2 regions of the Peribacillus sp. NPDC056705 genome follow, and region 2 is predicted to be linked to the other one. Evidence: a T-box and tRNA genes for the amino acid it is inferred to sense, from the RefSeq annotation. Region 2 holds a T-box; the other holds one or more tRNA genes.
What was found. The T-box of region 2 lies ahead of glyQ (glycine--tRNA ligase subunit alpha). A T-box ahead of a tRNA ligase gene usually reads a tRNA of that ligase, here a tRNA-Gly.
Positions count from the first base shown of each region.

Region 1: it encodes a tRNA-Gly, which carries the amino acid that the T-box ahead of glyQ (glycine--tRNA ligase subunit alpha) is inferred to sense. The anticodon was not compared.

Region 1 covers NZ_JBHTYI010000004.1:94,133-101,485, forward strand. The annotation lists gene ACFRAK_RS07165 (NADP-dependent oxidoreductase) at 1-935, shown strand, start outside; gene ACFRAK_RS07170 (hypothetical protein) at 968-1,135, shown strand; gene ACFRAK_RS07175 (hypothetical protein) at 1,551-2,063, shown strand; gene ACFRAK_RS07180 (FUSC family protein) at 2,069-3,502, shown strand; gene ACFRAK_RS07185 (YbjN domain-containing protein) at 3,649-4,062, shown strand; tRNA gene ACFRAK_RS07190 (tRNA-Gly) at 4,248-4,321, shown strand; gene ACFRAK_RS07195 (B3/B4 domain-containing protein) at 4,751-5,419, opposite strand; gene queG (tRNA epoxyqueuosine(34) reductase QueG) at 5,526-6,665, shown strand; gene ACFRAK_RS07205 (DUF421 domain-containing protein) at 7,109-7,353, opposite strand, start outside.
Region 2 covers NZ_JBHTYI010000007.1:75,852-83,204, forward strand. The annotation lists gene ybeY (rRNA maturation RNase YbeY) at 1-129, shown strand, start outside; gene ACFRAK_RS11560 (diacylglycerol kinase family protein) at 107-484, shown strand; gene ACFRAK_RS11565 (cytidine deaminase) at 494-922, shown strand; gene era (GTPase Era) at 915-1,844, shown strand; gene ACFRAK_RS11575 (YqzL family protein) at 1,942-2,085, shown strand; gene recO (DNA repair protein RecO) at 2,119-2,871, shown strand; T-box leader at 2,930-3,106, shown strand; gene glyQ (glycine--tRNA ligase subunit alpha) at 3,207-4,103, shown strand; gene glyS (glycine--tRNA ligase subunit beta) at 4,090-6,159, shown strand; gene ccpN (transcriptional regulator CcpN) at 6,322-6,960, shown strand; gene ACFRAK_RS11600 (pyruvate, water dikinase regulatory protein) at 6,977-7,353, shown strand, end outside.

The DNA of each region.
Region 1 (7,353 bases), on a different contig from region 2:
CCACACCAAAGGATAATGAAATTTTAGTACGTACACTATATTTATCTGTCGATCCATACATGCGTGGCAGAATGCAAGATACAAAATCATATATTGCTCCATTTGAATTGAATAAGGTTATCACCGGTGGAGTGGTTGCTGAAGTTGTTGAGTCCAAATCGAATTCCTTCAAACAAGGGGATGTCGTTGTCGGGAATATCGACTGGGCGGAATACACAGTTGTCACTGAAAATGAAATCCGTGTGATCGATCCCAAGGTGGCTCCGGTCACAACTCATTTAGGGATTCTTGGAATGACCGGTTTAACTGCTTATTTTGGCTTGCTTGATATTGGTAAACCTCAAGAAGGTGAAACTGTAGTGGTTTCAGGAGCGGCTGGAGCAGTTGGGTCAGCAGTCGGACAAATTGCTAAGATTAAAGGTGCGAAGGTTGTTGGCATCGCCGGTTCAGATGAAAAACTTGAGTACTTAACGAAAGAGCTCGGATTTGATGGAGCCGTAAATTATAAAAGAGATAGTTTTAAGACAGATTTAGCTAATGCTGTTCCCGATGGAGTCGATGTTTATTTCGATAATGTGGGCGGCGAGGTGTCCGATGCTGTTTTCACACTTTTGAATGCGAATGCCCGAATTCCATTATGCGGAGCGATTTCCTCGTATAATGCAGAAGGGAAAGATCTAGGACCGCGTCTGCAATCGGCGATGATCAAAACGAGTGCCCTTATGAAAGGTTTCACAGTTGGGAATTATGCAGCTAGATTCCAAGAGGGGGCTACTGATTTAGGTAAGTGGCTTCAAGAAGGAAAGCTGAAGTACGAAGAAACGATTATTGAAGGATTCGAAAACACACCTGATGCCTTTTTAGGTTTATTTAAAGGAACGAACCTCGGTAAACAGCTTGTAAAAGTTGCGGAACCTGAATTCGCTCAACTATAAGATTAGGGAACAAAGTGGAGGCGGAATCTTGTTTGACCTTTGAAAATGAAGGTGTATTAAAAGAGCTGTTATTTCAAAAAAATCCCGTTAAACCAATAATAGAGGTCGAAGCACATCTTTCAGCTAAATTGATGTGCTTCGACCTTTTTCTATTTGGATGGTGTCCATTCCTGATCATTTACAAAGCATGTCCTTCATGAAAGATAATCAAGCTTTGGAGTAAAAAAGAATTCTCTGGATTTTCATATGTTGGGATCAATGTCGTTATCGGACAATTTGTCGCTATGAATAACACCCGAGATAAGATAGTTATATATATCATCAATAATTTCGATACTGGTCACTAACACATGAAAGGCCGTGTTTGTCTATCTGTTGAAGGGATGACAGTGATGTTCCTTCTTGAAAGTCAAGGGCTTCGATACATGTGGAAATCATACGAAAATTAGGTGTAAAACAAAGGCTAACAAGAATTACTTACCCTTTACCGTATCTTTTTCTCCATATGAAGGATATTAAAAAAGGGTCTCTATAAACATGGCTCTCGACATAATGACATGATAAAGTAAAAAGAACAGTTACCTAGGTAATCATTTGATGAAAGGGAAAATTGAAATGAGTAAAGATAAGCAAGGGACATCTTCAAAATCTCTGAAGTTGGATGTAATACATACGACATTTAAACAGGCTTTTGAATTAAAAAAGAATCCATTTCCTTGGATAAAAGCTTTAAGTGCAGGGATAGCGGCTGCCTTACCTGTTTTCATTGGCTTATTATTCGGCAATTTAGCGTACGGTTTACTGGCAGGAATAGGCGGTTTCACTTATTTATACGTATTTAACCAACCGTATCACCAAAGAGCTAAAAAGATTTTCTTTGTGATGGTGGGTCTTGCTTTATCTGTTGTATTAGGGACGCTTTTGGCTCCATACCAATTGGGAACAGCCATAATGATGGGGATCATCGGGGCAAGTGTTTTTTTTATTTTTGGTGCATTAAAGATTACCGGTCCTTCGGCGGTTTTCTTTGTCTTGAGTTTTGCGCTAGCGACAGGTATGCCCATCGATCAGACGCTTGCACCGTTGCGTGGAGGTCTTGTTTTATTGGGGGGGCACTGTCTTGGATAATCTGTATGTTAGGTTGGTTTTTCAATCCTCATGGACCAGAAAAGCTTGCGGTGGAAAAGGTGTACAGAGAATTGGGTGCATTTTTTGATTCGCTAGGCACCGGGAGATTCAATGCAGCAAGACAAAGAACGGTATTGGCGATGAAACAAGCGGAAGGTACATTGTTAGCCGGGTTTTCAAACAGGCGAAGCTCAGACATGTTAAAGCGGTTGTTTCTATTGAATGACCAGGCGAATGTCATTTTCCTGGAAGCATTGGAACTATCCTTGCACAAAAAGTTTGTGCTACCGCCAGAATTAGGACAATCGGTACGTGCCTTGGCTGACTCCATTGCATCTAAAACTAAAAATGAATCAAAGATTCTTCAGCCGGACCAAATGGAACTAGAGGTTGCAAAGCTATTCGTAGAAATTTACAATGCGGATGCCATCATGAATGAACCGGTTAGTAAAATCCACAAGGAAGCTTCAATCTCAAAGCCTTCTTTAAAAACGATTTTTCTTGGGGCGTTCGATAAGAACTCGATTGTCTTTCTCTCTTCCGTTCGATATGGAACAGTCCTTACCATTGCGGCCATCATCGCCTATTCCGCTGATTTTAACCGTTCGTACTGGATTCCCTTATCCTGTGCAGCCGTTATGTCAGGTGCGACCATCGTTGCCACATTTCATCGTGCGGTACAAAGGACCTTCGGGACAATAATTGGACTCCTATTGGCAAGCTTAATTCTTGCATCCGTTCATAACGAGTTCATTATCGTTCTGATCATTTTGTGTTTGACAATCATTACAGAGCTTTTCATCGTACGGAATTATGGATTGGCGGCGATGTTTTTTACCCCTTCAGCTTTAATCATGGCGGAATATTCAACTCAAAGCTATGATTTTAGTTTTTTTGCGACCGTAAGAATAACCGATATCGTCGTCGGGAGCATGATAGGTCTTCTTGGATCGCTGCTAATCGGCAGTCAATCGGCCTCAAGCCTTCTCAATCATTTGATGGCCAAAACCATTCGAAGCCAGGGGCAATTTCTGTTGGTGGCGTTCTCTGGACAGGATAATGGACTTGCAATCGATGAAAGCAGTGAAAGGAACAAAATGCAAACCAATATGGTTAATCTATTAACGGTCTACAATGCGGCTCTTGGTGAGATATTCAAAAACAAGGCTAGACTGGAATCTCTTTGGCCCGTAATATTTTCGATAGAACAGCTGGGATATTATTTAAATGCAAGCTTGAAATTCTCCGATCGGTCGGTACTTTCAGAGAGTGAACTTGCTCAATTACTGTATGTTTTTGAAACAATGGCAATCGCTGCAGATAAGGGGCGGTCACTTACTAATAAAGAGGTTCCGGAAATTGAAGGGTACTCAAAAATCCGCCACGAAATTTTGGATCTTCAAAAAGCACTTCGGTTTTGCGGTGAAGCAACGAGTTAATCAATCTAGTGATTCTAATAAGGGAGTTCTTATTAGAATCTCAATCGCCACTGTTAATAAGATGAAATGGGCAGGATTATAGAAAAGTCTGTAAAAATGCCGGTTTTCATTATAAAATGTATTTACAAACAGAAAGGTGATGAACCATGTCAAACGTTGCTAAATTTCGTGATTTTTTAACTAGTGAGAAAATCTATATGAATGAGTTGAAAGAAGATGGCACCACCTTTTTTAGAGCCGAGCAAAAGTTAAAGGACGGGTGGAAGGTCCTTTTAGTATTTGCTTTCAATCAAGATGAAAATGTGGCGGACTTATTTTGCTTTAATGTCGCCGAGTTGAAGAATCCTGAAAAGAAACAGGATGTACATACACTGTTGAATGAATATAATGCTAATTTTAGGTATTCCAAGCTGTATGAAGAAAATGGGACCATTTCCATTCGGTATTCATACTCCATTGAGGGGGACATCGTACCGGATCTGGCGTTCAGGAAGTTAATCATGCTGTTTGAAACGGCACAGCAGGTTTATCCGCGGTTAATGGAAGTCATTTGGTCTTAAATCATCATATAGGATGAAAAAGTTCTCTGAATCAGGGGACTTTTAACATCTTTACTAGAGTGAATGAATATATTAACGTTACAATACATTAATTATTAAATTTTTTTAAAAGAACTATTGCATTTTTTCACATTAAACTATATAATTAATTTTGTTAGTGATTCGACAAAGTTCTACATGGATATGCGGGTGTAGTTTAGTGGTAAAACCTCAGCCTTCCAAGCTGATGATGAGGGTTCGATTCCCTTCACCCGCTCCAATACATACTCATAACGTAGGGTTTCGTTACCTGGAGAACGAAGCTTTGCGTTTAAATATTATTACAAGAATTCTACTGTTCACAGTGGGATTTTTTTATTGTCCCAATTAACTACATTCTATGGAAGCGGTAATACCGGATGTCATACCGTAATGAAAATCGTAGCTTTCTATTTATTGTGATTCTACATCTGGGAGAGTGGGGATTTCGATGCAAACTTGTTCAAAGAGATTAACTATGTTAGTAGAATCAGTTTGAATAGGTGTGTGTTTTTATTGTTCAAACTGAAAAGCTTGTGTAATTAGGTATGACCGAACGGTTGAATAAAAGGATATTCGCGCACTGGTTTTATTTATCCATATAAGTTAGGAAGAATCATGAAAAGACCCCTTCCGATTGTGGAAAGGGCTTATTTCCGTTCAATTTTAATTATCCTTCTACTATCGAGTAAGTCCCTACACCCCCGTGGATTTCAAGGAACATGTCCATCAAGGATTTCGTTAGCTGATTTGCTTCGGTGATTGGAGTATTGGGTTGTAAATATATGATTTGGATGGCCTTTTTCGTTCCTTCGGTGACTTTCGTGCGTTCTGAATCAACGTAAGGACTTCCGAATGCGCCATCATGGTCGGCTGATGTAATCATATTTTCCATGGAATTCAAGCGGCCGTTCAGTCCCTCATAACCATCTGACCCTTCGCCAATCTTTATCGAGATGTCTCCTGATAATTTGTCCGCATCATAAATGCCGATCGGAACTTCATATAACAGCGAGAAGAAGTTATTCAAATCGATGGCTGAATGGATGGGTGCCAAGTAATTCTGTTTTTTTACGCGGCGGTAAAGGGCTTCCACGGAGGGGCGATACCGCGACGGGTTTGCTCCTGTAGCCTTGAAAATCTCCCGCCACGCTTTAATGCCGGAAAAGTCGGTCAATTCCTTTTCTTCAAGGTCGAAGAAAAGTGCTTCCTGAAATAGTTGTAGTCTTCCTTTCACCATTTGCGGGGAGGGACCTACTTCGATGTTTTCATATGTAATGATCCCGACTTTGAATTCAGGGATTTTACTGCTTAGATTAGCTGATATGGTAATTTCCAACCGTTTCACCTCCAAAAATGATTGCAATTAGTTTATCATAGATAGCAATGGTTTGAAATGGATTCAAGCTTCAATGGGAATACTGAATGAAGTAGGTGATTAATATATGGATATGAACTTATTCAAGCAAGAAGTGATTTTATATAGTAAGGAAATCGGCATTGATAAAATCGGCTTTACATCGGCCACGGCTTTTACCGAATTGAAAGGTAGGCTGATACGTCAACAGGAGCTGGATTATCAGTCAGGGTTTGAAGAAGCCGATATAGAAAAGAGGGTAAGGCCTGAATTGATATTCGATAAACCGCAATCCATCATTTCGATTGCGCTTGCATATCCTTCGAAATTGAAGGATGCTCCGCAAAGTACAAAAAGTGAGCGACGCGGGATCTTTTGCAGGGCTTCTTGGGGAACGGATTATCATACCGTTCTTCGAAATAGATTGCAGTTACTTGAGAACTTCATTAAAGATAAAGTGCCAGGAGCATTGACGAAATCCATGGTTGATACGGGTGAATTATCAGATAGGGCAGTGGCTGAGCGTGCGGGAATTGGCTGGAGTGGAAAAAACAGTATGATCATCACTCCGGAATTCGGGTCTTATGTATATTTGGGGGACATGATTACCAACCTGCCATTTGAACCTGATCAACCGATGGAAGATCAATGCGGGACATGCAATAAATGCGTCGATGTTTGCCCGACTGGTGCGCTCGTTCAGGGCGGGCAGCTAAATTCCAAGCGTTGCATTGCATTCTTAACGCAGACAAAAGGTTTCCTTCCGGATGAGTTCAAGACGAAAATAGGCAATCGTTTGTATGGGTGTGATACATGCCAGACAGTTTGTCCGAAAAACAAAGGAATGGATTTTCATTTCCATGAAGAGATGGAACCCGACCCAGAGCTGGCGAAACCGCTGTTGAAACCATTGCTTACGATTTCAAATCGGGACTTTAAAGAGAAATACGGCCATGTATCTGGATCTTGGCGTGGTAAAAAGCCAATCCAACGAAATGCCATTTTAGCATTGGCCCACTTCAAAGATGAAACGGCATTGCCCCAATTGATACAGGTCATGAAGAAAGATCCAAGGCCTGTAATCCGAGGAACGGCGGCTTGGGCAGTCGGGAAAATTGGCCGGGAGCAGGCCGTTTCCATTCTGGAAGAAGCAAGAATGAAGGAAACGGATGAAGAGGTACTGGCGGAAATTGAGAAAGGACTGCAGTTTACCTTGGAAACAAAATGATATTTAAGATGTAGAGGCTGTCCATAAGTCGTAAATGACTTTTGTGACAGCTTCTTCCTCTTTTTTTTAGTTATGGAAATTACCACTCTAAGTAGTAGTCTTTTGTAGTAAATACATTATTGAACAGAAGATAAAACTTAGTATCGATTATCAGCAGAACTTACATCCCCGTCATAAGATTGCTGTTATACGGGTATATTTGTTACGGCATCTACCAATTCATACTTAAGGTGAGCTGCAGCACCGCTTATTTGGGACACTTGCCATGCTGAATAACTAGTTGTTGTACTATTCCTGCGATGGAGATGTTTGTATATATATAAATAAATATATACCTGTGGGAACCTAAAAATAGAGATTATTGGGCTGTTAATAATCAGCAATTCGTTAGCTCTCGATGCATGACTGTCCAAATTTAAATGACTTGAGTTCCCCTTTCCCTCTTAACGTGGAGGATACTGGTTATCTTGTCTTTTATCTATATACAAAGTGCCATCACTTTGTATTTCAGCATAAAATACATCTTGTAGGCATACACCAAAATGCTGTAATTGCGTTTCCAACCAGCTTTGGTTTAAACTCAGTTTACTTAAATTATGAGGAACGATTTTTCCATCCACAATAATTTCAGTAGGTATGTATAATGGTTTCACATAAGTAATATCCTTTTTGGAACCACTCTGGCTAT
Region 2 (7,353 bases):
GGATTTTTAGCACTGCATGGTTTTCTGCATTTATTAGGATTCGACCACATGAATGAAGAAGATGAAAAAGTGATGTTCACTAAACAAAAGGAGATCTTGGAAGAATATGGACTTTCAAGAGAAGGGTAAAAAAAAGTATCCTTTATTAAAAAGTTTCTCTTTTGCCTGTCAGGGAATTTTGGAGGCCGTTAGGACGGAACGCAATATCAAGATACATTTCGCGATAACGGCAATCGTCGTATTCTTTGGTTGGTACTTCTCATTGAATGGGATGGAGTGGCTTTTCATTTTAGCGGCAATAGCCGGTACTATTACGCTGGAGCTCGTTAATTCAGCGATTGAAAGGGTAGTGGACCTGGTAACGGATCAAATCCATCCGCTTGCCAAGCAGGCAAAAGATATTGCAGCCGGAGCTGTATTCATATATGCTATATTTTCTATAATAGTTGGATTGATTATCTTTTTGCCCAAGTTTGGCCTGTAGGTTGCCAAAATGGTACTCAATTTGAAAGGAAGATGTGAATTGAATACAAACGAATTGATTGAGGAAGCTAAAAAAGCAAGGGATAAAGCTTATGTGCCTTACTCCAAATTTAAGGTGGGGGCTGCCCTTTTAACCTCTGATGGAAAGGTCTATCATGGTTGCAATATAGAAAATGCTGCATACAGCATGTGTAACTGCGCCGAAAGGACAGCTTTATTCAGCGCTTATGCCCATAACGATAAAAAATTCACTAAACTTGCAGTCGTGGCAGATACCGATGGTCCCGTATCCCCATGCGGGGCATGCAGACAAGTTATTTCGGAACTGTGTGAAAAGGATATGCCGGTCGTTTTAACCAACTTACATGGGGATATAAAAGAACTAACAGTACAGGAATTGCTTCCAGGAGCTTTTTCACCGGAGGATTTAAATGAATAAACTATTTGATGATACTCAAGTAAAAGGTTACAAATCAGGTTTCATATCGATTATTGGACGACCCAATGTTGGGAAGAGTACATTTCTGAATCGGGTCATCGGTCAAAAGATTGCCATTATGAGCGATAAACCGCAAACTACAAGAAATAAGGTCCAGGGTGTACTTACGCAGAACGATTCACAAATGATTTTCATCGATACACCCGGCATTCATAAACCAAAGCATAAGCTTGGTGACTTCATGATGAAAGTGGCAACGAATACATTGAAGGAAGTCGATTTGATTCTCTTCATGATCAATGCGACGGAAGGATACGGACGCGGTGACGAGTTTATCATCGAAAAACTTCAATCCGTAAAAACGCCTGTTTTCCTGGTTGTAAACAAAATCGATGCGATGCATCCAGATGATTTACTTCCGATCATAGAAAAATACCAACAGCTATACCCTTTTGCGGCGGTCGTTCCGATTTCTGCGCTTGAAGGAAATAATGTTGATACACTTCTTGAACAAATCAAGGAACATCTGCCAGAGGGTCCCCAGTTTTATCCAGCTGACCAAGTGACAGACCACCCGGAGCGTTTTATCATTTCCGAATTGGTCCGCGAAAAGGTACTGCACCTGACACGTGAAGAAATTCCGCATTCAGTGGCTGTTGTCATCGATTCAATTAAAAAAATGGACAACAGTGATACCATTAATGTCATGGCGACGATCGTTGTCGAACGTGATTCACAAAAAGGCATTGTCATCGGAAAGCAAGGGAAAATGCTTAAAGAAGTCGGCAGCCGTGCCAGGGTGGATATCGAAAACTTATTGGGCTCGAAAGTTTTCTTGGAACTATGGGTGAAGGTACAGAAGGATTGGCGGAACAAAGCAAGCCAGCTTCGCGATTATGGCTTCAATGAAAGCGAGTATTAATTAACAAAATTTACGCGTCATGAAAGTTCGGAAAACGGTCAAGCTAACCATATGGTCGGATATTCATTGCTAGTTAAAAATGAAAGGTGGGCTTTATATGTTGGATTTTACCTGGGAGTTATTTACTGAAACAGGTAATGTGGACACCTATTTGCTGTTTAAGGAGATAGAAGTCGAGAGACAGGAAGGACACTTGGTTTTGAACGATGAGCTAGCAGAAATTGATTTTCCTGTTTCATAGGTTAGTCTTGGCGAGCATGGGTGGTGTCTTGGTATGCTCCAAAAATGTGAGGGCATTGTCATAAGGCGAACTGCATATGGAGAAAATAACAAAATTATTACTATATATACCCGTGAGCTAGGAAAAATTGGCGTTATGGCTAGAGGAGCCAGTAAACCTAACAGCAGGCTTTCTGCCGTCACACAGCTTTTTTGCTCCGGGTATTTTCTTGTAACCACATCAACCGGACTCGGCAGTCTTCAGCAAGGCGAAATGGTCGATTCACTCCGTTTCATACGGGAGGATCTTTTTGCCACTGCCTATGCTTCATATATTGTTGAATTGCTTGATAAAAGTGTCGAGGATAAGAAACCGAATCCGTATTTATATGAATTGCTTTCACAAACCTTGCATTACATAAACGAGGAATATGACGCAGAGGTTTTGAAATTCATTTTTGAAATGAAGATGCTGCCCGTAAATGGGATTAACCCAGTGCTGAATCAGTGTGCTGTATGTGGTGAAACGGAAGGGGAATTCTCCTTCTCGCTTCGGGAAGCGGGCTTTATCTGTCATCGCTGTCTGGGAAAAGACCCTTATCATTATAAAATTTCACCTGCGGCCGTCAAACTGCTTCGAATCTTTTATTATTTCGATTTATCAAGGCTCGGAAACATTTCCGTTAAGCCTGAAACGAAAAAAGAACTTCGGAAGATCATCGATGCATATTATGAGGAATATTCCGGTCTGCATTTGAAATCAAAAAAGTTCCTGAAACAGATTGATACGATGAAAGATATGTTTTAGGATCTGACCTATTGACATTCCAAGCTAGTTTGTATAAAATTCTAATCATTAAAATAAGAAGATTGCGTTGATGGAAAAGAGTATCTGTCATTCTCCATAAAAAGCGAACCCGGGACGGTGGAAGCCGGGATATGGATATACAGGGAAGGGCGTTTCCGGAGCATGTTGCTTTGAAAAGAGGCCGTTTTATAAACGGCAATTAGGGTGGAACCGCGGGTATACTCTCGTCCCTATGCATTTCGCATAGGGACGGGAGTTTTTTGTTTGCCAAGATGTAATGGGTTCCTATTCCTGAATTTTAATAAGAGCCGTTTTAAATAATCTGGAGGTGTACGATGAATATTCAAAATATGATTTTAACGTTACAAAAGCATTGGTCTGAACAAGGCTGCATATTGATGAATGCTTATGATGTAGAGAAAGGGGCAGGAACGATGAGCCCATACACGTTCCTGAGAGCCATTGGACCGGAGCCTTGGAGCGTTGCTTACGTGGAACCTTCCCGCCGTCCTGCTGACGGCCGTTATGGCGAGAACCCTAATCGACTGTATCAGCATCATCAGTTCCAAGTGATCATGAAGCCGTCGCCTGACAATATCCAAGAGTTATATTTGGATTCATTACGCGCATTAGGGATAAATCCGCTTGAGCATGATATTCGTTTTGTGGAGGACAACTGGGAAAATCCATCACTAGGATGTGCTGGTCTAGGTTGGGAAGTATGGCTTGATGGAATGGAAATCACTCAATTTACATATTTCCAACAAGTGGGCGGCCTTGAGTGTAAGCCGGTTTCAGTGGAAATTACATACGGAATCGAACGTCTCGCTTCTTACATTCAAGATAAGGAAAACGTATTTGACCTAGAATGGACAGATGGATTCACAGTTCGGGATATATTTGGTCAGCCGGAATACGAACATTCGAAATATACGTTCGAAACCTCCGACCTTGATATGCTATTCCAGCTTTTCACGATGTATGAAAAGGAAGCGCATCGCCAAATGGAAGAAGGACTTGTACATCCTGCATATGATTATGTTTTGAAATGTTCACATACATTTAACCTTTTGGATGCCAAAGGTGCCATCTCGGTGACGGAAAGAACGGGTTATATTGCCCGGTGCCGTAACTTAGCGCGTAAGGTTGCCAAAACCTTCTATGAAGAGCGGGAAAAATTAGGCTTCCCGATCCTGAAAGTGAAAGGGGAGAATACAAATGAGCAAGCGTGATTTGTTATTGGAGATTGGATTGGAAGAGCTGCCTGCCCGTTTTGTGACAGCATCGATGAAACAATTGTCAGATAAAGTACAGCAATGGCTAACGGAAAAAGCGATTGAATTCGGAACGGTTGAAGCTTTTTCCACACCAAGACGTTTAGCTGTATTGGTGAAAGATGTGGAAGAATCCCAAAAGGATATCGAAGAAGAAGCAAAAGGTCCGGCGAAGAAAATCGCTTTGGACAGTGAAGGCAACTGGTCTAAAGCCGCATTGGGATTCGTCAGGGGTCAAGGCATGACTTCAGAGGACATTTATTTTAAAGAACTCAAGGGTGTGGAATATGCCCATGTGAATAAATTCATAAAAGGACAGCAGACTGCTCAGCTTTTATCTGAGCTTCAGGAAATCATCAGCGGCATGACGTTCCCGAAAAATATGCGCTGGGCCAATCAGGAGCTCCGCTTCGTCCGTCCGATTAAATGGCTGATTGCCTTATTCGGCAATGATATAGTTCCATTCAGCATTGCTGACGTGAAAACGGGCCGTGAAACAAAAGGACACCGTTTCTTGGGCGATAGCGCAATCATCGAGCAGCCGGAACGGTATGAGGATACGCTAAAAGAACAATTTATAATGGCGGATCCAGATAAACGCCGACAAGTTATATTGGATCAGATTAAAGAGCTTGAGCAGGAGAAAGGCTGGATCATCCCGGTCGATGAAGATCTGCTTGAAGAAGTCAATAATTTGGTAGAGTATCCAACGGTGTTATTTGGACATTTTGAAGAAGAATTCCTAGAGCTTCCTGCTGAGGTACTTATCACTTCAATGAAGGAACACCAACGCTATTTCCCTGTTAAAGATAAGGACGGGAAACTGCTTGCTTACTTTGTAACCGTGCGTAACGGCGATGACCGTCATTTGGATAAGGTCTCTAAAGGGAATGAAAAAGTATTGCGTGCCCGCTTATCGGATGCAGCATTTTTCTATAAAGAAGATCAGAAAAAAGAGATTTCGGATGCTTTGAAAAAACTTGACAGTATCGTTTATCATGAAGAAATTGGTACATTAGCCGAGAAAACTGCCCGGGTAACTGCAGTGACCGGTGCCCTTGCGGATGCTTTGAATTTAAAGGCCGAAAAAGAAATGGCGCTTCGTACAGCGGCAATTGCCAAGTTCGATTTGGTGAGTCATATGGTTTATGAATTCCCTGAATTGCAAGGGTATATGGGTGAAAAATATGCTCTCCTAAAAGGGGAAGCCAAAGAAGTGGCCGCGGCTATCAATGAACATTATATGCCAAGACATGCGGATGACATTGTACCGCCTTCAGTCATTGGTGCGGTTGTGAGTTTAGCTGAAAAAATTGATACTTTGTCTTCATTCTTCGCTATTGGTGTCATTCCGACAGGTTCCCAGGATCCTTACGCATTAAGAAGGCAGGCGAGCGGGGTCGTCCAAATTCTAGCTGAGAAAAAATGGGATATTTCTTTAGAGGAGCTTATTGTTTTAGGCCTTAAAGGACTGGAATCAAAAGGCATCTTAAAACGTGATCTTGAAGAAGTTAAAGCGGATATGTTCACATTCTTTAAAGCCCGTGTCAAACACCTGCTTCAAGAACAGCAAATCCGTTACGATTTGATTGATGCAGTTCTGTTCAATGAGATCGGCTATATTCATTCCATCGTGGAACGTGCACATGTCTTGAATGCGAAAAAAGACGAAGCTGGCTTTAAAGAAAATCTGGAAGCTTTGAGTCGGGTCATGAACATTGCCGTGAAATGTGACAAAAAGGTAACTGTCGACCCTAGTGCCTTTGAAAATGATCAAGAGAATGCGTTATACGAAAAATATCAAAAAGTGGCAAAGCATTATATGGAATCCAAAGATGAGAATGAGCGGTTTGAACAGCTTGTTTCGCTGCAAACGGAAATAGAGTCATATTTCGAGAATACAATGGTCATGGCAGAGGATGAAGCAATCCGTAATAACCGTTTATCCTTAATGAAGGAAATCAGTGATTTAGTTGCAGGTTTTGCTGCCATGAATAAAATCATCCTTACATGATCGAAAGGATGTATGGAAATCGGAAACCCTTTAAATAAGGGCTTCCGATTTCTTCAAAAGATAAATGGTCAATAAATAGGACAAAAATGCCCTAATTAAATAATTTAGTATATAATTATTAAATGAACAACTTTTGTTACTTTACTCTGCGAAAGCAGTGGGGTGGTGATTATAATCCAATTGAATAAGCGTCAGGAACAGATTTTACAAATCGTAAAAGAAAACGGACCGATTACTGGAGAACATATTGCGGATAGATTGAACCTTACCAGGGCGACACTTCGTCCAGATCTAGCGATTTTAACGATGGCAGGTTTTCTTGATGCCAGGCCCCGGGTGGGGTATTTCTATACAGGCAGGTCAGGGACACAGCTTTTGACAGATAGCCTCAACCATCTTTATGTACGAGACTACCAATCGATACCTGTCGTTGTTGACGAGGGCATTTCCGTATATGATGCAATAGTCATGATGTTTTTAGAAGATGTCGGAACAATGTTCGTCGTCGATAAGCATGCATTGCTTGTTGGTGTCTTATCAAGGAAAGACTTGTTGCGTGCGAGTATTGGGAAACAGGAGCTTAACTCCATTCCAGTCAACATCATCATGACTAGGATGCCCAATATAACCATGTGTTCAAAAGAAGACCTGTTGATTGATGTTGCCAAAAAATTGATTGATAAACAAATCGACTCATTACCAGTCGTCAAAGACACAGAAAAAGGCTATGAAGTAATTGGAAGGATTACAAAAACCAATATTACGAAAGCATTCGTAGCTTTGGCTGATGAAGGCTATTAGGGGGCTTGCAAAAGGAATGACGGAGAATATGAACGGTTCAATTATATATGTTGTATCGGATTCAGTAGGGGAAACAGCGGAATTGGTTACAAAAGCCGCTGCAAGCCAGTTCTCGGGATCTGCTTTTTCCATAAAGAGAATTCCGTATATTGAAGATGAACAAAACGTGGATGAAGTGATATCACTGGCTAAGTTGGATGGGGCGATCATTGCTTATACTCTTGTCAAGCCAGCCATTAGAGCGTATATGAAAGCACAGGTCGAGAAAGAAAACCTGTCTGCTTATGACATTTTAGGGCCGCTCATGGACATCCTTCAGGAAAGGGCGCCAAAAGGGCCGCTTAATGAACCTGGTCTGGTGAGAAAGCTGGATGATGACTATTTCAAGCGTGT